Regions from separate parts of the Paenibacillus sp. KACC 21273 genome, predicted to be linked through region 3. Evidence: predicted binding sites of a transcription regulator. Region 3 holds the regulator's gene; each other region holds the start of a gene.
The links. The regulator Rex, encoded in region 3, represses fermentation and respiration genes when NADH is low (regulators of the CRP and FNR family bind a similar motif). The targets are predictions, from matches to a motif close to TTGTGAAATATTTCACAA.

Region 1 (7,597 bases), 1.4 Mb from region 3:
GTGTATCATACATCGGGTTCACTGAAAAGGGTGGATAACAATGGTTCGTTTAATGACGTCTAAGCTTGATATTGCATATGAAGATCGTTTGATTGTACAAGACTTGAGTGTACAGATTCCTCAAGGACAGATTACAGCATTAGTCGGAGCCAATGGTTCAGGCAAATCAACGATACTGAAAACGATGGCACGTATTATGCAACCCAAATCGGGAGCAGTATTACTGGACGGCAAATCGATCCACAAACAATCTACTCGTGAAATTGCCAAGCAATTAGCCATTTTGCCTCAGAATCCGACAGCACCTGAAGGATTAACTGTCACTGAATTGGTCTCGTATGGACGTTTTCCTTATCAAAAAGGATTCGGTTCGATGAAAGCAGAAGATAAAGCGATGGTGGAATGGGCTATCGAAGCGACCGGTATGGTCGATTTCTATGATCGTCCTATCGATCAGCTATCCGGTGGTCAGCGTCAACGTGCCTGGATTGCAATGGCACTTGCACAAGATACCGAGATTTTATTTTTGGATGAGCCGACGACCTTTTTAGATATGGCGCATCAATTAGAAGTACTGCAATTGTTAGAAAAGCTGAATGCTGACTCTCAACGTACCATTGTGATGGTTGTGCATGATCTGAACCATGCTTCTCGTTATGCTCATCATATGATCGCGATCAAAAATGGTAAAGCGGTAGCAGAAGGAACACCAGTAGAAGTGGTTTCTTGTGATGTGCTTCGTAACGTATTTGGTATCGAAGCGGATATCGTCACAGATCCGCGCAGTGGAGTGCCTTTGTGTCTGCCTTATGCGCTGGAAGGTCATATTGCTGAAGCGGTACAAAAAGAACAACAAGTGAGCGAAGTTCGTCATCAACATGCTATGCGTATAGCACACAACTAATATAAAATAATCGTAGATATCCCGAATCGGTAGTTTTCTTCTATAGGAGAGAACTGCCGATTTTTTGTGCAAAATAAAAAAGCAAAATCGTATAAAAATGATTTTGCTTTTACACTAGAAAATGATCGAAAGACGAATTTGCAAAATAATATCTACGATCTGTTTACGGCCACAATTGTTGATGTGTCCATTGCCCATCATGGAGAATATACTGATAACGTGTATGTTTGCGATCAGGATCGGCTTGCCAGAATTCGATCTCTTGAGCATGAACAGCAAATAGTCGCCAGTTCGGTGTCACGACATCAGGATCTTGTTCGATCTTTTGCTCTTGCATAGCAACCGAACTTTCCAATTCTTCTTCGCTTGCTAAAGGTTGGCTCTGGCGTTCTGTCATTGCAACAGCACGTGCGATAGGGGAACGTCTTCTCAGATCGATAGCTCCTGCTTCAAGTCCCATATCTTCCGCTATACCTCGAATACGAATCTGTCTACCTAACTCCGGCCAGTAGAATGTTAGTGCTACCTTCGGATTATGCTGGATATGTTGACCTTTCTGACTTTCCAATCCAGTAGCAAAATAAAAAGAATCGTCTTTAGCTTCTTTAATAATCAATACACGTGCATCTGGAAAACCATCCGAATCGACAGTAGAAATAGTCATCGCATGCGGTTCTTTAACCTTCATTTCAATAGCTAATTTCATCCAATCTAAAAAGAGATCTGTCGGACGATCCGGTAGAGATTGAGTATCCCATGTAGGGAAAGGGCCAGATAAAGCTTTCAAACCACGCAAGATATTGCTTGATTGTGCACTCATATTACTAACCACCTCTATATCTAATTTGTTCTCACTATAACATAACCAATGTATAGCAAATAAACCCGATAATCAAAAATGATGCACTAGAAACATATCTGTATATAACTTTATAAAACTTTGTAAAAATATGAACAAATTGCGAACTTATCGTAAACCTCTTGTAATGTGATAAAAATCACAATATAATAGCAATACAAGGTGAATTAATTCACAACTTAAACAAAACGAAAAAAGACCATATTAAAAAATAGAACAGTCAGCTAGAAGATGGACAGATAGAGAAACCACACACTTCTCTTACTCCTAACATCTTAATTCACCTGAATGTGACTTGTCGGATAGTTAGCACAGACTGTACACCATTGGATAAGAAGAATTTACAATAATAAAAATACAGATTTATCAGGAGGAAGAAACCATGAAAGTAGCTGTTATAGGATGTACTCACGCAGGAACTGCCGCTGTTGTTAATACCGCTAAATTATACCCGGATGCTGAGATCACTGTGTATGAACGTAACGATAATATCTCATTTCTATCTTGCGGGATCGCGTTATATGTAGGTGGCGTTGTTAATGATCCAGACGGATTATTTTACTCTTCTCCAGATCAATTAGCTGCTCTAGGAGTAACCACTAAAATGTTGCATGAAGTGACAGCGATAGATACAGATAACAAAACATTGAAAGCTCGTGACCTGACTACAGGTATCGAACTTACAGATACGTATGACAAATTAATTATGACTACTGGTTCTTGGCCGATCGTTCCTAAATTTGAAGGGATCGAACTGGATAACATTTTACTTTGCAAAAACTATAACCACTCGAATACGATTATCGAAAAAGCACAACATGCTAAAAATATCGTTGTTGTCGGTGCAGGTTATATCGGTGTTGAACTGGTAGAAGCATTCCAAATGAATGGTAAACAAGTTACTTTGATCGATGCTGAAGAACGTATTTTGAGCAAATATCTTGACCCTGAATTTACAGATCGTACCGAAGAGTCTTTGCAAGAACATGGCATTGAATTTGCGCTATCTGAGAAAGTGGTAAAATTCACAGGTGAAGATGGTAAAGTCACAACAGTCGTTACTGACAAAGCGACACATCAAGCAGATATGGTGATCTTATGTATCGGATTCCGTCCGAATACTGAATTGCTTAAAGGACAAGTCGATATGTTAGTCAATGGTGCAATCTTGGTCGATAAATATATGCAAACAAGCAAAAAAGATGTATTCGCTGCGGGAGATAGCTGTGCGATCTTCTACAATCCAACAGGCAAACACGCCTATATTCCTTTAGCTACCAATGCAGTACGTATGGGTACACTGGTTGCTCGTAATCTAGTGCAACCGACCAATGAATATATGGGAACCCAAGGAACATCTGGTATCAAAATTTACGAAGATAATATTGCTGGTACAGGGATGACCGAGACAGCCGCTCGTGAAGCAGGCTTGAATGTAGAAACAAGCACCATGCACGATCACTACCGTCCAGAATTTATGCCGACACATGAGACAGTGACCTTGAAAGTGGTCTTTGAAAAAGAAACACGCCGTATCTTAGGTGCACAATTAATGTCTAAAGTTGACTTAACTCAATCGATCAATACGATCTCTGTCTGTATCCAAAACCAAATGACAGTTGATCAATTAGCCTTTATCGACTTCTTCTTCCAACCACATTACAACAAACCGTGGAACTACTTGAATACAGTAGGGTTGCAAGCATTAGCACCAATTCAGACGCAACAAGAAGTTCACGCTTAATTAAATAAGAACAAAGTAAATGTGTATCATGGCAAGCTCCTATTTATCATTATAAAAGTCTACCCCTAAACAAAGCCTGTACAGTTCCCCCACTGTGCAGGCTTTTGTGCTTAATTTCACAAAAATTTTGATAAAGTGATATTTGTTACTTTTTTCACAAAGTAGTTGTATTAAAATTGAAATATGAAAAGGTAATTTAATTATGCGGAAATAGATGCTTATAAGGGGGATGCAACACATGGCTTATTACAAACCACAACAGATTGCAATGAATACGATTGAGACTGGAATTATCAAAGCCAAGTCGACATGGATACAGATGTTAGTACTTGGCTTTTTGGGTGGGGCTTTTATTGCATTAGGATTTTTGTTAGATATTCGAGTGATCGCCAATACACCTGAATCCTGGGGAAGCTTTGCTAACTTTATCGGGGCGGCATTGTTCCCTGTAGGATTGATTCTGGTACTTGTGGCTGGTGGAGAATTGTTAACCGGTAATATGATGGCTGTTCCATTAGCACGGATGGCGAAGCGGATCAGTACGATAGAAGTTGCCCGTAATTTACTAGCTATCACAGTAGCCAATCTATTAGGTGCTTTATTTGTCGCTTACTTCTTCGGGCATGTAGTAGGGTTAACCGAGACAGGTCCTTACTTAACCAAAACGGTAGAAATGGCAGGGCACAAGTTAGAAGGAAGCTTTGCACAAATGTTCTTATCCGGGATCGGTTGTAACTGGTTGGTGGCTCTGGCGGTCTGGTTATCCTATAGCGCAGATAGTATCAGTGGTAAAATACTCGGAATTTGGTTCCCAACGATGGCATTTGTCGCTATCGGATTTCAGCACGTTGTCGCTAATATGTTTTTGATTCCAGCCGCAATCTTTGCAGGGTATTATTCTTGGGATATGTATTTTATGAACTTTATTCCGGTATGGCTAGGTAATCTAACCGGTGGAGCAGTGTTCGTAGCAGGAATTTATTTCACAGCCTATATCAAAAAAGAAAATCAACTAACACCTGCCGGTTCAGGACATGCTCAACATAACGAATCTACTGTTTCAACGATGCCAGCAGTATCGGCTACATCAGCATTACCTTTACAACATAGCGATCAAGCTCATTAATAGTCATGAAAGTAAAGGTCTTCCTATAACGGAAGACCTTTTTTTGATTTTCAAATATTAAATTTACTCATACAAAATCTTAAATGAAAAACTTCATTTTTTATTAAAATAAAATACAATAAAACCTAATAGAAAAATAGAAGTAACCACGATCACTGGTTTGATTCTCAAGGAACTTTCATTGTTTATAGGTAGATTTGTGACTCCTCCACCTGAAACTGGTTCATTAGATATAGCAGCTATTTTTGATCTTTGTTCTTGCGATGAAATAATCTTTGCAATAAACTCCTCAGAGTTAAAGACATCAAAAGCATTCATATTATTAAGCATACTATCTTTTAAAAGAGCTACTTTTTCTACGGTATCTTTTTTAGTAACTAGTGCAACGATCTGATTAGCTCCATCGTACAAAACTTTACTATCTTTATTATAACCAATTAAGCTTTTAGCTTTTTTAATTTGATTAGCAAAATCAGTATCTGTAGAAAATTGAGTAATTTCATTATAATCAGGTGCACGATCTGCAAAAGCAATAGCCTTGCTTCTATTATTACTTTCAATTACAAATAAATATCCATTAAATTGTAAAAAATTATCTAATGACGATGATTTATTATAAACATCATTTTTCACATGGTTAGCCGTATTAATCATATAGACAGAATATCCATCACCTAATTCTGTCTTTTGGTCTGTTCCCTTATTTACGATACTATTGTTTTTAGAGTTTTTTATAAGTATATCTAGCTCAGTCTTTTGATTTTTTAAATCCTCTTTAATAGCTCCTTCGATGCTAGAAGGTATTGAAGACGCAAATGCTGATATAGGTATTAACAACAAAATCATTGTTAATAATATAGCTTTCTTAAACATGTATGTTCCTCCTCTTTTATTTATTTTACATATATTGAATCTATGGATCTGTCCCAATGGAAAAAAGAGTTATTTACAAAAACGTTATAAAGGTTCTTTATAATATGTTTATTATAAGTCGATTGTTTTAAATACATAATTAGAAAAATTACTGTATACTTACACTTTTAACGAATATAATCTAAGATTTGTTCCACTACAATCTCCGAAAGAGCAGGTGATGTTTTTGCATATTCAAGAATTATCCCTAGATCACAATGTACCGCAGATTGGAGTATTTTTAGATCAGCACAATATGAATAATGATCTTCATATCCCTGATTATGAAAGTATTTCTTTCTCACTGGCTGCTTATGAAGGGGAACAATACATCGGTGGAGTGACAGGGGCTATGGCATGGGGGTTACTCTATATTCGATATCTGGCGGTTGATCCTGCACATAGAGGTCAGGGCGTTGGAGCGAAGTTGTTACAAGCGATTGAAGATCAAGCAAGACAACAGGGCGCTACCATAAGTGAATTGACGACGATGAGCTGGCAAGCTCCGCATTTTTATATGAAATATGGATATGTGATCTTTGGAGAAATAAAAGATATTCCGATCAAAGGACAATCGAAAATATACTTGCAAAAATATTTATAAATAAGTATTACAAATGGAAAAATATTATATATTTATAAATATGTAATATATTAAGGTTGATATTGGGTAATAGAGAGAGAACGTGAATCTCATACTGATTGATCAGGAGCGTAAAAATGAATAACCGGAGCAAGTGGAGTATACGTTACCAGGAATTAGAAGTTGAAAATATTCATTTGAAATCTTTAATAGATGAACATCTTGAATATCGCAACCTTGCTGAACAAACGTTACGACACAATGCTGAATTTCTTGCGATGTTGAGTCATGAGATTCGCACGTCGATGAATGCTATTTTGTCATTGACTGCACTACTCGAACAGACTTCGGTCAATACAGAACAGCGCTATTATTTGGATTTAATGAATACTAGCAATGTCACATTAGTGGCGTTAGTGAACAATATATTGGATTTGAGTAAAATGGAAGCAGGTAAGATGCAACTGGATAATGATCCTTTTGATCTGATTAATGTTATAGAAGATTTGCTCTATTCTGTTTCTCCGCGTGCTTTTCAAAAAGAGGTTGAAGTGATTCTTGCTATTGAATCGGAGATTCCTTTATTTGTGATGGGGGATGCGCTTAAAGTAAGACAAATGATTATGAATCTGGTGCAAAATTCGATTAAATTCACACATAAAGGCGAGATACAGATATCATTACTAATGCTTGAATCTGCTGTAGAACTGGCTTCAGTACAAATCATTATTCGTGATACAGGGATTGGAATGTCGGCAAAACAGCTATCTCATCTTTTTCATAATTATAGTCAGGTTCATGAGTCGGATGATCATCATTACGGCGGAACAGGGTTAGGATTAGCTATTACAAAGCAGTTGATTGAATTAATGAATGGAAAGATCGAAGTGAAAAGTGAAGTCGATATAGGAACAGAGATAAGTATCGTATTCAATTTTAAAAAATATATGGAGGTGCCTGCCATCCCCTTCAAAAAAGATCTATTATCACTGATGAATGTGATGGTACTGGATCAAAATAAAACCAGTAGTCAATTAATCTGTAATCTACTGATAGAATGGGGAGCTAGCGTAACATATCGATTGGAAATGAATGAGGAATTTTTTGAAGACATTCAAGAGAGTATGTATGACCTGATTCTAATCGATCTGCGTACGATCAACCCACATTTGTGGGAACGCGAAAAAGCAAATTTGAAAAAACAACCATTGGCTGTATTGGCTCCTCTGGGCGATAAAGTGGAAGGTGAATTTAAAGATATGTTTAAAGCGGTCATCACTAAGCCTATTCGCAAGCTTCACTTACTCAATGGTGTATTAGCTGTAGAGATCGATTAACATTAAAAAACTGCTGTACGATTCATATTGACTGAATACGTATAGCAGTTTTTTTGTACTTTTATTTTTTGGCTTTCGCAAGAATCGTATTTAACAAATGTAGTTTACGGATCGGTTTGGTAATAATCGTCT
Region 2 (7,597 bases), 2.4 Mb from region 3:
GTATGCACTTGCATTGTATACGCATCTCCGCCGAACGCTTCGATTAATTTGGTATAGTGCCATCTAGGAATATCATTGTATACTTGCTTATCAATATCTACTTTGACATTCAGATACTTTTCAATCGTATACCCTTTATTATTGAGGACGAAAATAATCGGTTTGCATCCTTGTTCTAACATTGAGCTGATCTCTTGAACGGTTAATTGTAATGAACCGTCTCCTGTAAATAACAACACCCGACGTTGAGGAGCTGCTATACATGCGCCAAACGCCGCTGGAGTAGCATAACCGATACTTTGCCAGCCTGCTTGCCCGATATACGTTGCTCCTTCTGGCAATTGAAGCTGAGAAATCCCATACGTAAATGTCCCCGTCTCTGCAATTACGATATCATTTGCCGCTAATAACTGTTGAAAACGCGGGTAGTAATTGCCTGCTTGTAACGGTTGGTCTTTGTCCGCAGATAATAACTGTTCTGTATCATATGGAAATTCTGTAATATTAATCTCTGCCTGACTTCTCCAATCCAGTTGAGCAAGCGCTTCTAGCATATCTTTTGCAACAATATTAGGATACACAGACTCGCCAATTTTGACTTGATCCGGTTGAATATTAATGACTTTTTGGAAATCCAATTCAGCTGTAAAATTGGCTGTATTGAGGTCTGACCAGATTAAGCCTGCCGCAATTACAAAATCTGCATTTTCTATCGTACTACGTACTTCTTCACTACCGAATGTGCCTCCATACATACCGATATAATGCGGATGCCGTTCATCGAATCCACTTTTCCCCATCATCATCGAAGCCGCAGGTATATTCAGATTCTCTGCTACTTGTTGTACCGATAATTGCAACTGGTAACGAAGAACAGGGCTATCAGATAATAAAACACCATTGTTAGAGGATTGGATTAACTGCTCTGCATGCTTTATGGCTGCTTGAAGTGAATTGGAATGAGTCGATGTTTGAAAAGAAGGCTCAATATGCGTTGTAATCGGTTCTAACACATGATCCAAAGCAACTACTAGATAGACCGGCTTCTTGGTTGTTTTCGCAGTATGAATAGCTTGAGGTATCTCGATCATTGCATTCTCTGGTGTGATCACTGCATTATACGCTGTAATCGGCTCATACGCTTGACGGAACACATCGTAATTGCCATCCAGTAAACTATGATGCATCAATTGATGATCTTGTTGTGCTTGAGATTTGGGAGCACCTACAATATGAATAATTGGTACACTTTCGCTGTAAGCACCAGCAATAGCATTACATGCGCTCATTTCTCCTACACCGAATGTAGTAATCAGTGCAGATAGACCTTTGATTCTAGCGTAACTATCTGCGGCATATCCAGCATTTAGCTCATTGCGTCCGGTGATAAATTCAAGCCCATCGTACTCTTCTAACGTATCTAACAAAGTAAAATTATAGTCACCAGGGATACCGAACACTTCGGTTAATCCTTCGCGCTTGAGACAATCTAACATATATTGACCTAACGTAATATTGGTTACTGACATTATATTTTCCTCCTGTGTATTGCTATTGATTACGCATAATTTACCGTTGTACTTTGGTCATATTCTAAGTCTTGCTCTAAAGACATTACCCTATTCTGAAAAAATGACTTCCATTTTCTGATAATTTCTTTGGATAGTTCTCTTTTTTCCTATAATAAGACACCAAAAAGAAGCCTCTATATGCTAGAGGCTTCTTTTGTTACTCATATGCTGATGACCGCATTAATAGTAGTACTGCACCCATACTTTGCCTGCTTCTACTTTGGTAGGAAATACTGTTACCTGTCCTTCGTCCGGTGCTTGTACACTTCCTGTTCGTAGATCAATCTGCCAATCATACAGCGGATCATACAAAATATGCCCGGATACGATTCCTTCTGCAATCGGCCCACCTTTGGGATGAGGGCTTTTATTTTCAAGGGCAAATACTTCTTCATTCGAGGTACGGAAAATTGCCAGCTCTACCTGTTGCAATTGTACAACTCGTCCGATCTGTGGCAAAAATTGATCGATTGAGCCGATTGGATAAAATGTGTGCGTAGTATTCATTATACTTTTTCTCCTTTAGACTTCCATTTTATGAAAAAGAGCTTCACGAGTAGCAGTATCGTTAATCACTTTTTGCCACGGATCTTCCACCTGAGCAAGCGCAAGATTCACACGTTCGATTAATTGCTGACGATTCTCTACATTGTTCACTACAGCTTCATAGATAGTAGGTAAGCCGATACGCTCTACCCATTCAGATGTTCTTTCTAAATATTTACCTGTTTCGCGGTAATACTGAATAATCGCTCCGCATAGATCGATCAATTCTTGATCCGTTTTGACTTTGCATAACGAATCTGCCAGACGAGCTTTGATTCCTCCGTTACCCCCGATAAAGATTTCCCAGCCCCCATCATTGCCGACAATACCGATATCTTTGGTACATGATTCTGCACAGTTACGAGGACAACCGTTAACTGCCATTTTGAATTTGGCAGGGAAATCCAAGCGTTCAAAACGACGTTCTAGATCTGCTCCCATGCCCATCGAATCCTGTGTACCAAAGCGGCAATATTGAGCGCCTACACATGTTTTGACTGTTCGTAATGATTTGGCATATGCATAACCAGAAGGCATATCTAATTCTTCCCACACTTTAGGCAAATCTTCTTTGACTACACCGATCAAGTCGATCCGTTGTCCTCCGGTCATTTTCACTGCTTGTACATTGTATTTGACCGATACATCAGCGATGCGTTTTAACTCTTCCGGTGTAGTGACTCCGCCATACATACGAGGAACCACTGTATACGTACCGTCTTTTTGAATATTAGCGTTCATCCGTTCATTGACAAAACGGGACGATTTCTCATCTTGATATTGTTCTGGATCAAGCATACCTAGATAGTAGTTGATCGCAGGACGACATTTTGAACAGCCTTCTGGTTGTTTCCACTCCAGTACATTCATGACTTCTTTGATCGTTTTGAGTCCTTTTGCTTGGATACCTGCTACGACTTCATCACGGCTAAGCGGTGTACAGCTACACATTCCTTGACTGGCTCCAATAGTCGCTCCATCACCTAAAACATACTGTAGAATCTGTTCTACAACCGGCTTACAACCACCACATGAACGACTAGCTCCTGTACATGCTTTGATCTCATCGACAGTAGTTAATCCTTTTTCTTGAATAGCACTTACAATATCAAGCTTGGTTACACCGTTACAACCACAGACAATTTCGCTATCTGCCATCGTATCGATCGACGATTTCTTTTTGCTATGATCGCATCCGCCTGTACCCATCAATTCTGCATATAATTCATCCGTCATCGGTGCGCTATCACGAATTAATTTTTGCAATGGAGCTGCATCTGTAATATCACCGAATAGAACAGCACCGACAATTGTCTGATCTTCTAAAATGATTTTTTTATACGTACGTTTCCAATCATCACGTGCTGTAATGACTGATTGGTGTTCATTTTCAATAAATACGCCTGCGGAAAATACATCGACACCTGAAATTTTGAGCTTGGTTGATACGATAGAACCTTCATACGGCTGGGTATCGATACCACATAAATGCTTCGCCAAAATCATACCTTGTTCAAATAAAGGCGCAACTAATCCATAACAGTTTTCTCTATGTTGTACACATTCACCGACCGCATAAATATGATCTACCGATGTCTGCAAATAGTCATTAACGATAATGCCCCGACCTGTCTTAATATCACTTTGTGTAGCTACAGCAATATTCGGCTTGATTCCGGCTGCCATCACTACGAATTGAGCAGGCAATGTTGTGCCATCTTTGAACAATAATTGTTCTACTCGCTCTCCACCTAGCAACTCTACAGTCTGGGTACCCATCAGGAATTTGATTCCTTGACGTTCTAATTCTTTGCGTAACATCGATGCGGCTACAGAATCGAGTTGACGTTCCATCAGATCATCCATCAAATGAACAACAGTAACATCCATTCCTAGACTAACTAATCCTTTAGCTGCTTCTAAGCCTAACAATCCTCCACCAATCACTGCGGCTTGCGGGTAATGTGCCGCGGCATCGATCATTTGATGACAATCCGCAATATCACGGAAACCGACAACCCCTTGCTTATCATGACCCGGTATAGGCAAAATAAACGATTGTGATCCTGTCGCGATAATCACTTTGTCATAAGGAACTGTCATGCCATTATCGGTATAGATCAGTTGTTGCTCAGCATCAATCCGAGTGACTGTTGTACCTGTGTGCAATGTGATTTGATTTTGCTCATACCATTCATGACTATTCAAAATAATATCGTCAATCGTCTGCGTACCTTCCAGTACATAAGACAACATAATCCGATTGTAGTTTGGATGTGGCTCGCTACCGAATACCGTAATATCGTATTGCCCGCCTAATTTGATAATTTGTTCTAACGTGGCAACCCCTGCCATCCCGTTACCGATTAGAATCAGTCGTTCTCTTGTTGTTGTCATATCAAAATCCCCCTTTTTTGAATACGTACCTGTATGTGGTTTATGCCATGAGTATGTTATATATAAAACAATCTTTAATATCTAAAATTTATTGGTTTGTATTCAGTATATCGGTCTTATACAGGAGATGTAGTGATTAAAATCACAAACTTTTCGAACATTCATATATCAAAAATACACACTTTTTATCAAATTGGTGCTTAGAATGGTTCATTTTAGTGAGAAAATACACTTATTTTACTTCTAGGATAGGCTTATAGTGCCATGTACCATTCAACTGACTATGACAAAATACAGATTAGCTAAGAAGATGAATCATATAAGCAATGGAGGGTTATTATGACAAAAACATTCAAATACAGGCTTGAACAACAAACAGCTTATAAACATAGCGGTGGTACAATGCGCGAAGTCTCGGTGACTGACTTTCCTGTATCTACAGCAATGACAGGTGTATCATTGCGACTAGCTCCAGGCACATTGAGAGAATTACACTGGCACACCAATGCTTCAGAATGGGGATATGTAGTCAGCGGAAGTTGTCGCACAACAGTTTTGCATCCTGATGGCACAACGTACATAGATAACTTTAACAGTGGAGATGTATGGTATTTTCCCAAAGGGTATGGGCATTAGATTCAAGGGATTGGAACAGAGGAATGTCATATTATACAGATTATGAACAATGGTACGTTTACCGAAAAACATACCTTTAGTATTACAGACTTTATTGCGCAGACTCCTATCGAGTTGGTTGCTCAAAATTTGGGCATTTCGATTGCAGAAGCACAGCAATTACCGACACAAGAGTCTTATTTCGCCTCTGGACCTGTACCGGATGATTCGACTCTGGATGCTACAGAACGTAGTACAACAGGGCTTACCAGTATGCATCGCTATCCACTTATGGCTCAAGATCCTAAGCGTGTTCCTGGTGGAGGTACAGAACGGGTAGCTTCGGCACGTCTATTCCCTATTTCTACAAATATGACAGGCGCTATTATCGAGATTCAACCGGGCGCTTTACGAGAAATGCACTGGCATCCCAATACCGATGAATGGCAATATTATATAAGTGGCACAGCACGAATGGCTATTTTTTTAGGAAAAGGAGAACTGATCGAAGATCAATTTGAAGCAGGCGATGTGGGTTATGTACCTGAAGGTGCAGGGCACTATATTTACAATAATGGAACAGAAGTCTGCCGAATCTTAGTCGGATTCAACAATGGACAACACGAGACGATAGATCTGACCAAATGGATCTCTAGTACACCGGATGATGTGCTAGCAACGAATCTGGAAATCAATCGTGAACAGGTAAACCAATTGCCGCAACGCCACTGGTTTATCGCTCCTGCTCCTTTACAGTAATCGATCATTATCGCTTTCTACCTCTACAATTTACAATTTTCTACCATATAGATCCTTACATGTGGATATTTATGCGGTGTATAGAAATAAGCTGATCGATAACATATATTGAGATTCACTTATGGATATTTACTGAAAGTGAATATCTAGCTAATGATCAATTTAATTTGTCCGAGAGCGACTGCACGTATACTATTTTGATAAAAAAGATCATGTGAATACACCCTAACCTACATGAAGAGATCCAATAATGGTATCTAGCGTAGAGTGTATAACATGATCTTTTTTATATTACAAGATAAGCTTGTTCATCATATCTTTGGTGATCTAATATTGTTTTACTGAAGCAAGACTACAGTAGCTTATATTCTTCGAACAAAAAATCACAGGTATGCTCATCGACTACTTGAATATTATTTTGGCGAAAAAGAGCTGCGGTTAGACCGGAACCAATGATTTTATTACCGCTAAATGTACCATCATAGACCATCTGACTTCCGCACGAAGGACTATTGGCTTTTAGCACTGCAACAGTAATTTGCGCTTGTTGCGCTTGCTCCAATGCTCTTTTGGCTCCTGCTTGAAACGATTGGGTTACATCTTCGCCTGAAATTGTGATCACTTTGGCATTGCCTAACCACACATCTTCGGCTGTTCCCCCTACAATCTCTGCTGGTTCGCGTGGTGTAGTCAGACCACCTAACACTTCAGGACAAAAAGCTACTGCTTTGCCTTGCTGAATCAGTTGATCTAACGGTCGTACGAGGTTGCTTCTTCCATCATATCTACAGGCAATACCGGTCAGACACGCGCTAATACCAATCATGCTTCACTCCTCCTTTTTACCTACTTTTTTCCGAATCGGTCAAATCTCTTCAAAAGGATCAATATTCGGATTGGTTGCATCGATCATATCAGTCGGCGATTCTGTAAACGATTCTTCCAATTGCTGATCGAGTTGCTGTTCATCTGCGATACTTTGAATATCTTCCGAACTGATACTGATATATACATATCCATCAGACTGCTGTTTTTTTAACGCTTTTTCTTTGAAAAATCGAGGGCTTCCCTCGCCTCCATCTTCATCATAAACTAACAAAATACCATCTGTTTTGCGAAATAACAAATCATCCCGAGCAGTAAATTGCCAGATCCCTTGATAGGGCTGCTTGCTCACCAGACCATAATAGTCGACCCCTTTACAAATCTCTTCATAATAGGTCTTTTTATCTTCACTCCACTTTTCTTCTGGATTGGCAAATGCTGAAATAATCGATAAGCGTAATTGAGGATATTGTTCTTTGAGTGCAATCACCACTTCACATGCCCACAAATCTACACCATACTGCCCCGGTGTAATCACCCATTCCAATCCTTCTTCGATCAGTGGAATTAATTTGCTACGTAATGCTTGCTGAATAAAAGGAATACCTTCATGCTTTTGTCCAAAAATATTCAGCTCGTGCGCACGATAACCGGTTACCAGTAAATTCTTCATGCCTTGCTGTCCTCCGCTTCTGTTCATGCTCTTCTTCCATCATAACATGAAGCGAAATAAAGCAAAAACCGATCCCTTTTAAATAGGAGAATCAGTAGTTTGTAGCGATCACTAGAAGTATTAACTGGCTGTAGTGACAATACGATTCGTATCACACTATTTCCAATGATGCGGATAACTACCTTACATATAAAACAGATATACAAAATAG
Region 3 (7,597 bases):
GATGGTCAAAAGCTAACCCATCTATAAAAACTGCTCCTGTATCTGTAAAATGATAATAAGGTTGACTTAATGTTAAGAGCTCTTCTTGAGTTAATGGGGTTGAGCGATTTAAATATTGAGCATCTAATTTAAAAATATAATGATAAGCATTCATTGAGAAAAATAAATTTCCTTGTTGATCTACAGCCACAGCATTTGCCAGAGGCGTTGCAGCAAGCAACGATCTTTTGTAACCAGTACTGGTTTTAATAACCTCATAAAATCCTTTTTGAAAATCTGCAATATATAAGTGATCTTTCCAAGCAGTCATAGTTGCTATCTTGCGAATATCTAATCCTTCTATAATTAAAGGAAGAGGTTTGACAGTTACTCTTCTTGTTACTTCTAGCGCTGAGATATTTGCAGGATTGGTCACATTATAATGAACCGTGTACTCGCTTGGAATAGACGTATTTATAGAAGATATAGCTTTACTATCTAAAGTATAAGTGACTTTTACATCCAGTTTAGAATAGGTAGCATCTTGTACTGTTACTCCTTCTTCAATATAAGTATCTCCAGCAAAAAGAACAGGATTATAATTTCCTTTTAAGACAATTAAAGGTGCGGAGCGAGGAAAAATTGCTTTTATTTTACCATTTTCACTATAATAACCTCGACCATCAGGTAAAAAAACGATGCCGTCTGAATTAATATTCATTGTATTAATTTCGAGATATGATTTGAAAGATGTATCAGCTACTGGTAAGTTTTTTAATTCATTGGCAGAAATTTTGAAAAATCCACGGTCTGAAAAATCTGGTTTATATAAATTAGCTTTAAAGAATAGATTATCATTTTCGTCGAATGTCATCACTTGTAAATCTTCAAGGTCTTCTTGTGTGACTCTTTCCAACAATTGATCATTTGAATTCCATCTATACAGAGTAGTGTCAAAAAAATCAAGCGGAACAGCAATGTAAAGCTGATCTTGAGAATTGAATGCAATATTAGAAATATTTTTTATAGGATCATTACCGTCAGATGCTTTGTCACTAAGGTCTAAATAAAGTGAACTATATTTCTTAAATTGTTCTGGAGTTAACGCAGCATCCTGTAAATATTGAGCATCTATCTTGTTGATGATTGACTTGTTTTCTAAAGTATAAAATAGGTCGCCAGCTTGATTGAAAGCAACAGTAACAACATTATCGGCATAGTATCCACCGTACACGATAGAAGTAACTGTTCCAGAGCTTAATTCGACTTTTGATATTCCTGAACTGCCTTGTGCAACATAGACAGAACTATTATGATATGCCATACCTAAAGCACCACGGATATTTAGCTGATCAAGATCTTTCTGTTTTTCAGTAGCAACAACATCAATAGTACGTTGTTGAGGATAAGAACGTTTTCCGGCTGGATTCTCTGCAATATATGTGATTACGTATATTCCAGGTATATTAGTATCAATTTGATTTACTGGAACAGAATTTAATGTATATGTAATATCTATTTTTAACTCATTTTCACTATATACACTGTCTGCTACACTCCAACCTTCTTCAATAAAAGGTTCTCCTTGTTTTAATGTCATATTATAGTCTCCATAAAGAAATAAATTTAAGAAACTTAAATCCTGACTTTCTTTACTTGCTACCAAATTACTTGTTCCTTCCTCACTTGCAAAAAGCGTAGCAGGCGCTGACCCCATTAATGTCACCACCAAAACCAAAAACATCATCATAAACTTTCTCATTTTACTTAAATTCCCTCCATTTATAATTATATTGAAATCCTTTACTAATATAACAGATGCTACTCAATATGGGTAAATTAAAATTTACACAATTTAAAGCTGTATGATATTTTATGTAACTCTATATCTATTCCTCATTTCCTGCTACTTTCTAAATAGTTATTCAACATTATGCTTATCTACCTACAACAGAGGAGAGGAGAAAATCGTTCTGAAAGAGCGAAGCGCTCGCCTTTGTAAACGAATCCTGATTGCGAAGCAGTCATTCAAAGGATTCATTTGCAACAAGCGACGACAAGAACGATTTTCTCCACGCAGCGCCTCCCATAAAAAAGCTGAAATTTGAATAACTCCCCACCCTTTGATTTTCAAAACGGTCTTCTTCTGGTATGCTGATAGGTGAACATTTCGACATCAGGTTGAGACGACAGCAAGGAGAGGATTTAGACATCCATGAAATTTGCCGTACTGGATTTTGAGACCACAGGTACTCAGTCCACCGATGATATTATTCAAGTTGGGCTTGCCATTATAGATCATGATTTAAGTATTTCTACTGTATATTCTTCTATGGTGAAGCCGGGAGTGCCGATTCCTCCTTTTATAGAAGGTTTAACAGGAATTAAAAATGAAGATGTAGAGAACGCTCCAGAGTTAGACGATGTTATTTTGGAGATGATTCCTCTATTAGAAGATGCTGTGCTTGTCGGGCACAATGTCGGTTTTGATTTAGGATTTTTGCAACGCGCTTTGGATCAGACTGGATATTTGGCATTTACAGGTCGAGTGCTGGATACGATGGATCTGTTACGTATCTTTTTCCCGAATCTATCGAGCTACCAGTTAAGCATGGTAAGTAAAGACTTGGGATTCGTTCATGATCGTCCTCATCAAGCAGATAGTGATGCGTTAGCGACTGCTCATGTATTTCTAAAGTGCTTGGAAGAGTTAAATGATCTACCATTAATTACAGTCCAGCGTTTATCTGAATTATTTGATAATCAGGATAGTGATCTCGGTTGGTATTTTGATGGCGTGCGGATGGAGAAAGAAGCACAGCCGATTCAAGATTTGGACGAACATCGCTTTTTCCGTCAATTGGCGTTAAAAGTAGGCGATTGGAATGAAATTTTGCCGGCTCATGAAGAGCGAGGTAATATGCCACTTGCAGATGTTTCATTTGATGAATTTTTAGAGCAAGTGAAACAAAACTTACGTAATCTGCTTCCTAACTATGAAGAACGGGAACCGCAGAATCGTATGTTTGAAGAAGTGATCAAAGCGATGACCGATGATAAGCATCTATTGATCGAAGCAGGAACAGGAACAGGCAAATCGCTAGGGTACTTATTACCTTCGATTTATCATAGTGTCAAAGAAAACGATCGTGTCATGGTAAGTACGCATACGATTAACTTGCAAGAACAGTTGCGAGAACGCGATATTCCATTATTGACTCAAGTTGTTCCATTTGCATTTCGTGCTGCCGTATTCAAAGGACGCCAGCATTATTTGTGTCTGCGCAAATTTGAGCATAAAATAAATACAAAAGAATTTCAAAGCCCTAAAGAAGATGTATTGATTGCAGCTCAAATGATTGTCTGGTTAAATGCGACAGAAACTGGCGATGATGAAGAACTCAATATGGGTAATCGTGGTGCTGACTTCTGGGAAACGGTAGCCAGTGATACCGATTCTTGTCTGGGTCGTGCATGTCCATGGTTCCGCAAATGTTTTTACCATCGTGCGAAGCATGAAGCAGGTACAGCAGATGTAGTCATTACCAATCACTCGAAATTATTTACCGATGTCAAAGCAGGGCATCAATTGTTACCTGCTTATGATCGCTTGGTTATTGATGAAGCACATCATCTAGAAGATGTTGCAGGTAAGCACTTGGGTATGCATATGAAATATTTCACATTGGTTCATCCACTGTTAAGATTGTTCAAAGACAGCAAAAATGGTCAGTTAGCGATTTTGCGTCAACAATTAGGTTCTTCTGGCAATGAACGTGGTATGGATTGGGCGATAGCGATTGATAATCTATATCCTGAAATTGTAGATGTCAAAGAAAACTGGGATAAATTAAGTGAGTTACTATTTGCTTTGTTACCTCAGCGTAGTGATGCCGCTCCTGGTGAAGCCGGGCAGTTCACGCTTCGACTTTTACCGGAAAAGCAACCGACCGAATGGAATGTGATTACAGAGCTTGAGAATCAGATTCATATCGGCCTTAGTCAGTTGATTCGTAAAGGCGAGCAAGTGATGAATCAGATCAAAGACAGCGATGAGCAGTTAGGCACAGATAGTCTGGTAACAGATGTGTCGGGTCTATTCAAAGACTTAACAGTGGTACGAGATGATCTGCGTCAATTTGTGAAGCTGGAAAGTACAGATACAGTCTACTGGTATGAAGCTAATGGGAATTACCGTAGCAAGTCTTTACAGATGTATGCTGTACCGGTTGATGTGAGCAAGCAATTGAAAGAGTACTTTTTTGATAAAAAGAAAAGTATTATTTTGACATCAGCTACTTTATCAATAGAAAAGAAATTTCAATATATGATTGAACAGTTAGGGCTTGTAGAAGCGGAAAAAGAAGGTCGATTGATGACTGAACAGTTATCTTCACCTTTCAATTATCGTGAGCAATCGCTGTTGTTAATTCCGCGCGATTTTCCAAGTGTCAAAGGCAGTGTTGGTGATGCGTTCTTTGTAGATACGTTAGCGAACTCATTAGCGGAGACTGCCAAAGCGACCAATGGACGAATGATGGTGTTATTTACCTCTTATCGGATGCTCAAGCAGGTGTATGAGCCATTGAAAGAGAAGTTATCACATAGCGATATTGCAGTATTTGGACAAGGGGTCGATGGAGGAAGTCGTACCAAGCTCACTCGAAGATTCCAAGAGCGTTCCGCTTCGGTGTTACTGGGTACAAGTAGCTTCTGGGAAGGGGTCGATATTCCAGGCGAAGCGTTAACCTGTCTGGCGATCGTACGTTTACCTTTTCAACCGCCTAATCATCCACTGCTTGAAGCCAAAAGTGAACGGCTGAAAAAAGAAAAGAAAAATCCATTTATGAAATTATCTGTACCGCAAGCAGTTATCCGTTTCAAACAAGGTTTTGGTAGATTAGTACGGACATCTAGTGATCGGGGAATCGTTATTGTCTATGACACTCGTGTGATCGAGTCCTATTATGGCAAGCATTTTCTATATTCATTGCCCGGTCCCAAAATGGAACATATGCCGACAGAGCAGATGGTACCCCGTATTACAGAATGGCTTAGCCAGGCCGAACCTGAAAAGGAAACTGTAAATCAAGAGGGGGAGCAAGCATGAAATCCGACAAAATATCAGAAGCAGTCGTGCGAAGACTACCTGTATACCTTAGATATCTGAACGAACTTCACACACGTGAAGTTCCTACAGTGTCTTCGCAAGAACTGGGACAAAAATTAGACTTGAATCCAGCACAAATTCGCAAAGATTTAGCTTATTTTGGAGATTTTGGACGTAAAGGGATCGGTTATGATGTATCGTATTTGATTGAGAAAATACGTCATATTTTAAAATTAGATCAACAAATCAATGTGGCACTTGTAGGCGCTGGTAATCTAGGGCATGCCCTTTCTAACTATAATATGTATCTAAAAGAAACAATGAAAATCGTAGCTGTGTTTGATTCCAACGATTCGAAAGTAGGCTCTTTAATCAATACATTAGTCGTACAGCCTATTGATGAACTTGGAATTACAGTCAAAGCGAGAAGTATTCGTATCGGAATTGTTACAGTGCCTAATGTTGAAGCACAGCGTGTAGCAGATCAGTTAATTGAAGCAGGGGTCGAGGCTATTTTGAACTTTGCACCGATTATTTTGAAAGCTCCACCGCATATTCGTGTGCATACTGCTGATTTTACAACGGATTTATTAAGCCTTGCCTATTATCTGGAAGATGGAAAGGAACATGAAACTAATGAATAACACCTCGAACAAATGGGTCATCAAAAACGGTATGTTTGCTGTAATGAGCGAAGAGAAATCAATGCTTTTTGGACATATGGTGATTGAAGATGGATGGATTACGTATCTTGGAGAAGAAGAACCTGTGATCGAAGAAGACACAACCGTAGTGGATGGCAATCATTTGTTCTTTATTCCGGGTCTAGTCAACAGTCATGGTCATGCAGCGATGTCGTTGTTACGTGGATATGGAGATGATCTTGCTCTACAAGTATGGTTACAAGAAAAAATGTGGCCGATGGAAGCGAAATTTACAAGTGACGATGTGTACTGGGGAACTGCTCTGTCTGTATTAGAAATGTTAAAAGGCGGTACAACTACATTCCTCGATATGTATGATCGCTCAGAACGTGTAGCCGAAGTGGTAGAACAATCGGGTATGCGTGCAGTATTGATGCGTGGTGTAATCGGCTTGTGTTCAGAAGAAGAACAAAAGCAAAAGCTAAAACAATCAATCGACTTTGCACGTGATTGGCATGGTCAAGCGAATGGACGTATTACAACGATGATGTCTCCACATGCACCGTATACTTGTCCACCTGCATACATCGAACAATTTGTACAAGCAGCTCATGATTTGGATTTGCCGCTGCATACACATATGTCTGAGACACTAGCAGAAGTTCAATTAAACGTTACAGATTATGGATTACGTCCTGTAGCTCATTTGGAGAAATTAGGATTTTTCACTCGTCCAGCATTGTTAGCGCATGCTGTTCATTTGAATGATGAAGAGATCGAAGTGCTTGCTGAGAATAAAGTAGCGATTTCTCATAACCCGGGTAGTAACCTCAAATTAGCAAGTGGTGTAGCACGTGTACCTGATCTGTTGCGTGCAGGCGTTGTTGTGTCTTTGGGAACAGATGGCCCGGCAAGTAATAACAATCTGGATATGTTTGAAGAAATGCGTTTGGCTGCTCTTATTCATAAAGGAGTATCCGGCGATCCAACAGCTGTGCCTGCATTAGAAGCATTGAAAATGGGTACTGAATACGGTGCAAGATCTGTATTTTTGAATGATGTAGGTACATTCGCTGTAGGAATGAAAGCTGATATTACAGCACTTAATGTAGATCAACCGCATTTCTTACCACGTACTGATTTTATTTCACATACAATCTATTCTGCATCTGCTAAAGATGTATTGCATGTCTGGGTAGACGGTAAGCAATTGATCAAAGACGGTATATCATTAACATTGGATGAAGAAAAAATTCGTCATGAAGCCCAAAGTGCTTTTGAAGGTTTGCTTAAACGCTAACTGGAAGTCGACAGGAAAGGATGGCGTGTTTTGCGAAATTTGGGAAGTGGCAAGTGGATTGCAATCATTATCGTTGTAGTAGGATTGCTGATTTTAGGTGTAAATCAATTTTATGTGCATGTAATGGCAAAGCCATGGAGTAAAGAACAACTGGCTATTAACAGCGCACAGGAAAAAGCGGATATTGTATCTGTGACGCGTACGTTCAATTCCGTCTGGACAGATAGTTCAACGTATTGGGTTGTAGAAGGTAAAAATACAGCACAAGAAGATCTAATGGTCTGGGTCAAATTTAATATAGACGGTTCGGTAGCAGAAGGAGCTAATGCAGTGCATGTTGAGAAAACAGCAGGTACAGTATCCTATCAAGCCGCCACCGATCTTTTGCAAAAAGATTTGCCTGGAGCAGAAGCTGTACGAATTGTACCTGGCTCATATAATGGAAAATATGCATGGCAAGTTTTTGCCAAACTGAATGAACGTTATTATTATCTTTTCTACAATTTCCGTGATGGAACCAAATTAGGTGGACCTATGGAATTGCCTGCAACTTTAAAAGGAACA

Region 1: PQ460_RS02695 (formate/nitrite transporter family protein) is a predicted target of Rex. The motif match lies at 3,612-3,629, and genes of this name have one in related genera.
Region 2: nirB (nitrite reductase large subunit NirB) is a predicted target of Rex. The motif match lies at 4,645-4,662, and genes of this name have one in related genera.

Annotation. Positions count from the first base shown of each region.
Region 1 covers NZ_CP117876.1:596,731-604,327, forward strand. Annotated here, with positions in the region: gene PQ460_RS02680 (ABC transporter ATP-binding protein) at 41-904, shown strand; gene PQ460_RS02685 (pyridoxine/pyridoxamine 5'-phosphate oxidase) at 1,068-1,724, opposite strand; gene PQ460_RS02690 (FAD-dependent oxidoreductase) at 2,146-3,507, shown strand; gene PQ460_RS02695 (formate/nitrite transporter family protein) at 3,746-4,633, shown strand; gene PQ460_RS02700 (hypothetical protein) at 4,727-5,506, opposite strand; gene PQ460_RS02705 (GNAT family N-acetyltransferase) at 5,727-6,149, shown strand; gene PQ460_RS02710 (sensor histidine kinase) at 6,266-7,465, shown strand; gene PQ460_RS02715 (ATP-binding response regulator) at 7,527-7,597, opposite strand, start outside.
Region 2 covers NZ_CP117876.1:4,462,385-4,469,981, forward strand. Annotated here, with positions in the region: gene PQ460_RS19530 (alpha-keto acid decarboxylase family protein) at 1-1,529, opposite strand, end outside; gene nirD (nitrite reductase small subunit NirD) at 1,752-2,078, opposite strand; gene nirB (nitrite reductase large subunit NirB) at 2,094-4,514, opposite strand; gene PQ460_RS19545 (cupin domain-containing protein) at 4,854-5,150, shown strand; gene PQ460_RS19550 (cupin domain-containing protein) at 5,193-5,888, shown strand; gene PQ460_RS19555 (2-thiouracil desulfurase family protein) at 6,241-6,714, opposite strand; gene PQ460_RS19560 (SLOG family protein) at 6,754-7,386, opposite strand.
Region 3 covers NZ_CP117876.1:2,028,369-2,035,965, forward strand. Annotated here, with positions in the region: gene PQ460_RS09235 (S-layer homology domain-containing protein) at 1-1,741, opposite strand, end outside; gene dinG (ATP-dependent DNA helicase DinG) at 2,195-5,089, shown strand; gene PQ460_RS09245 (redox-sensing transcriptional repressor Rex) at 5,086-5,733, shown strand; gene PQ460_RS09250 (amidohydrolase) at 5,726-7,033, shown strand; gene PQ460_RS09255 (cell wall elongation regulator TseB-like domain-containing protein) at 7,064-7,597, shown strand, end outside.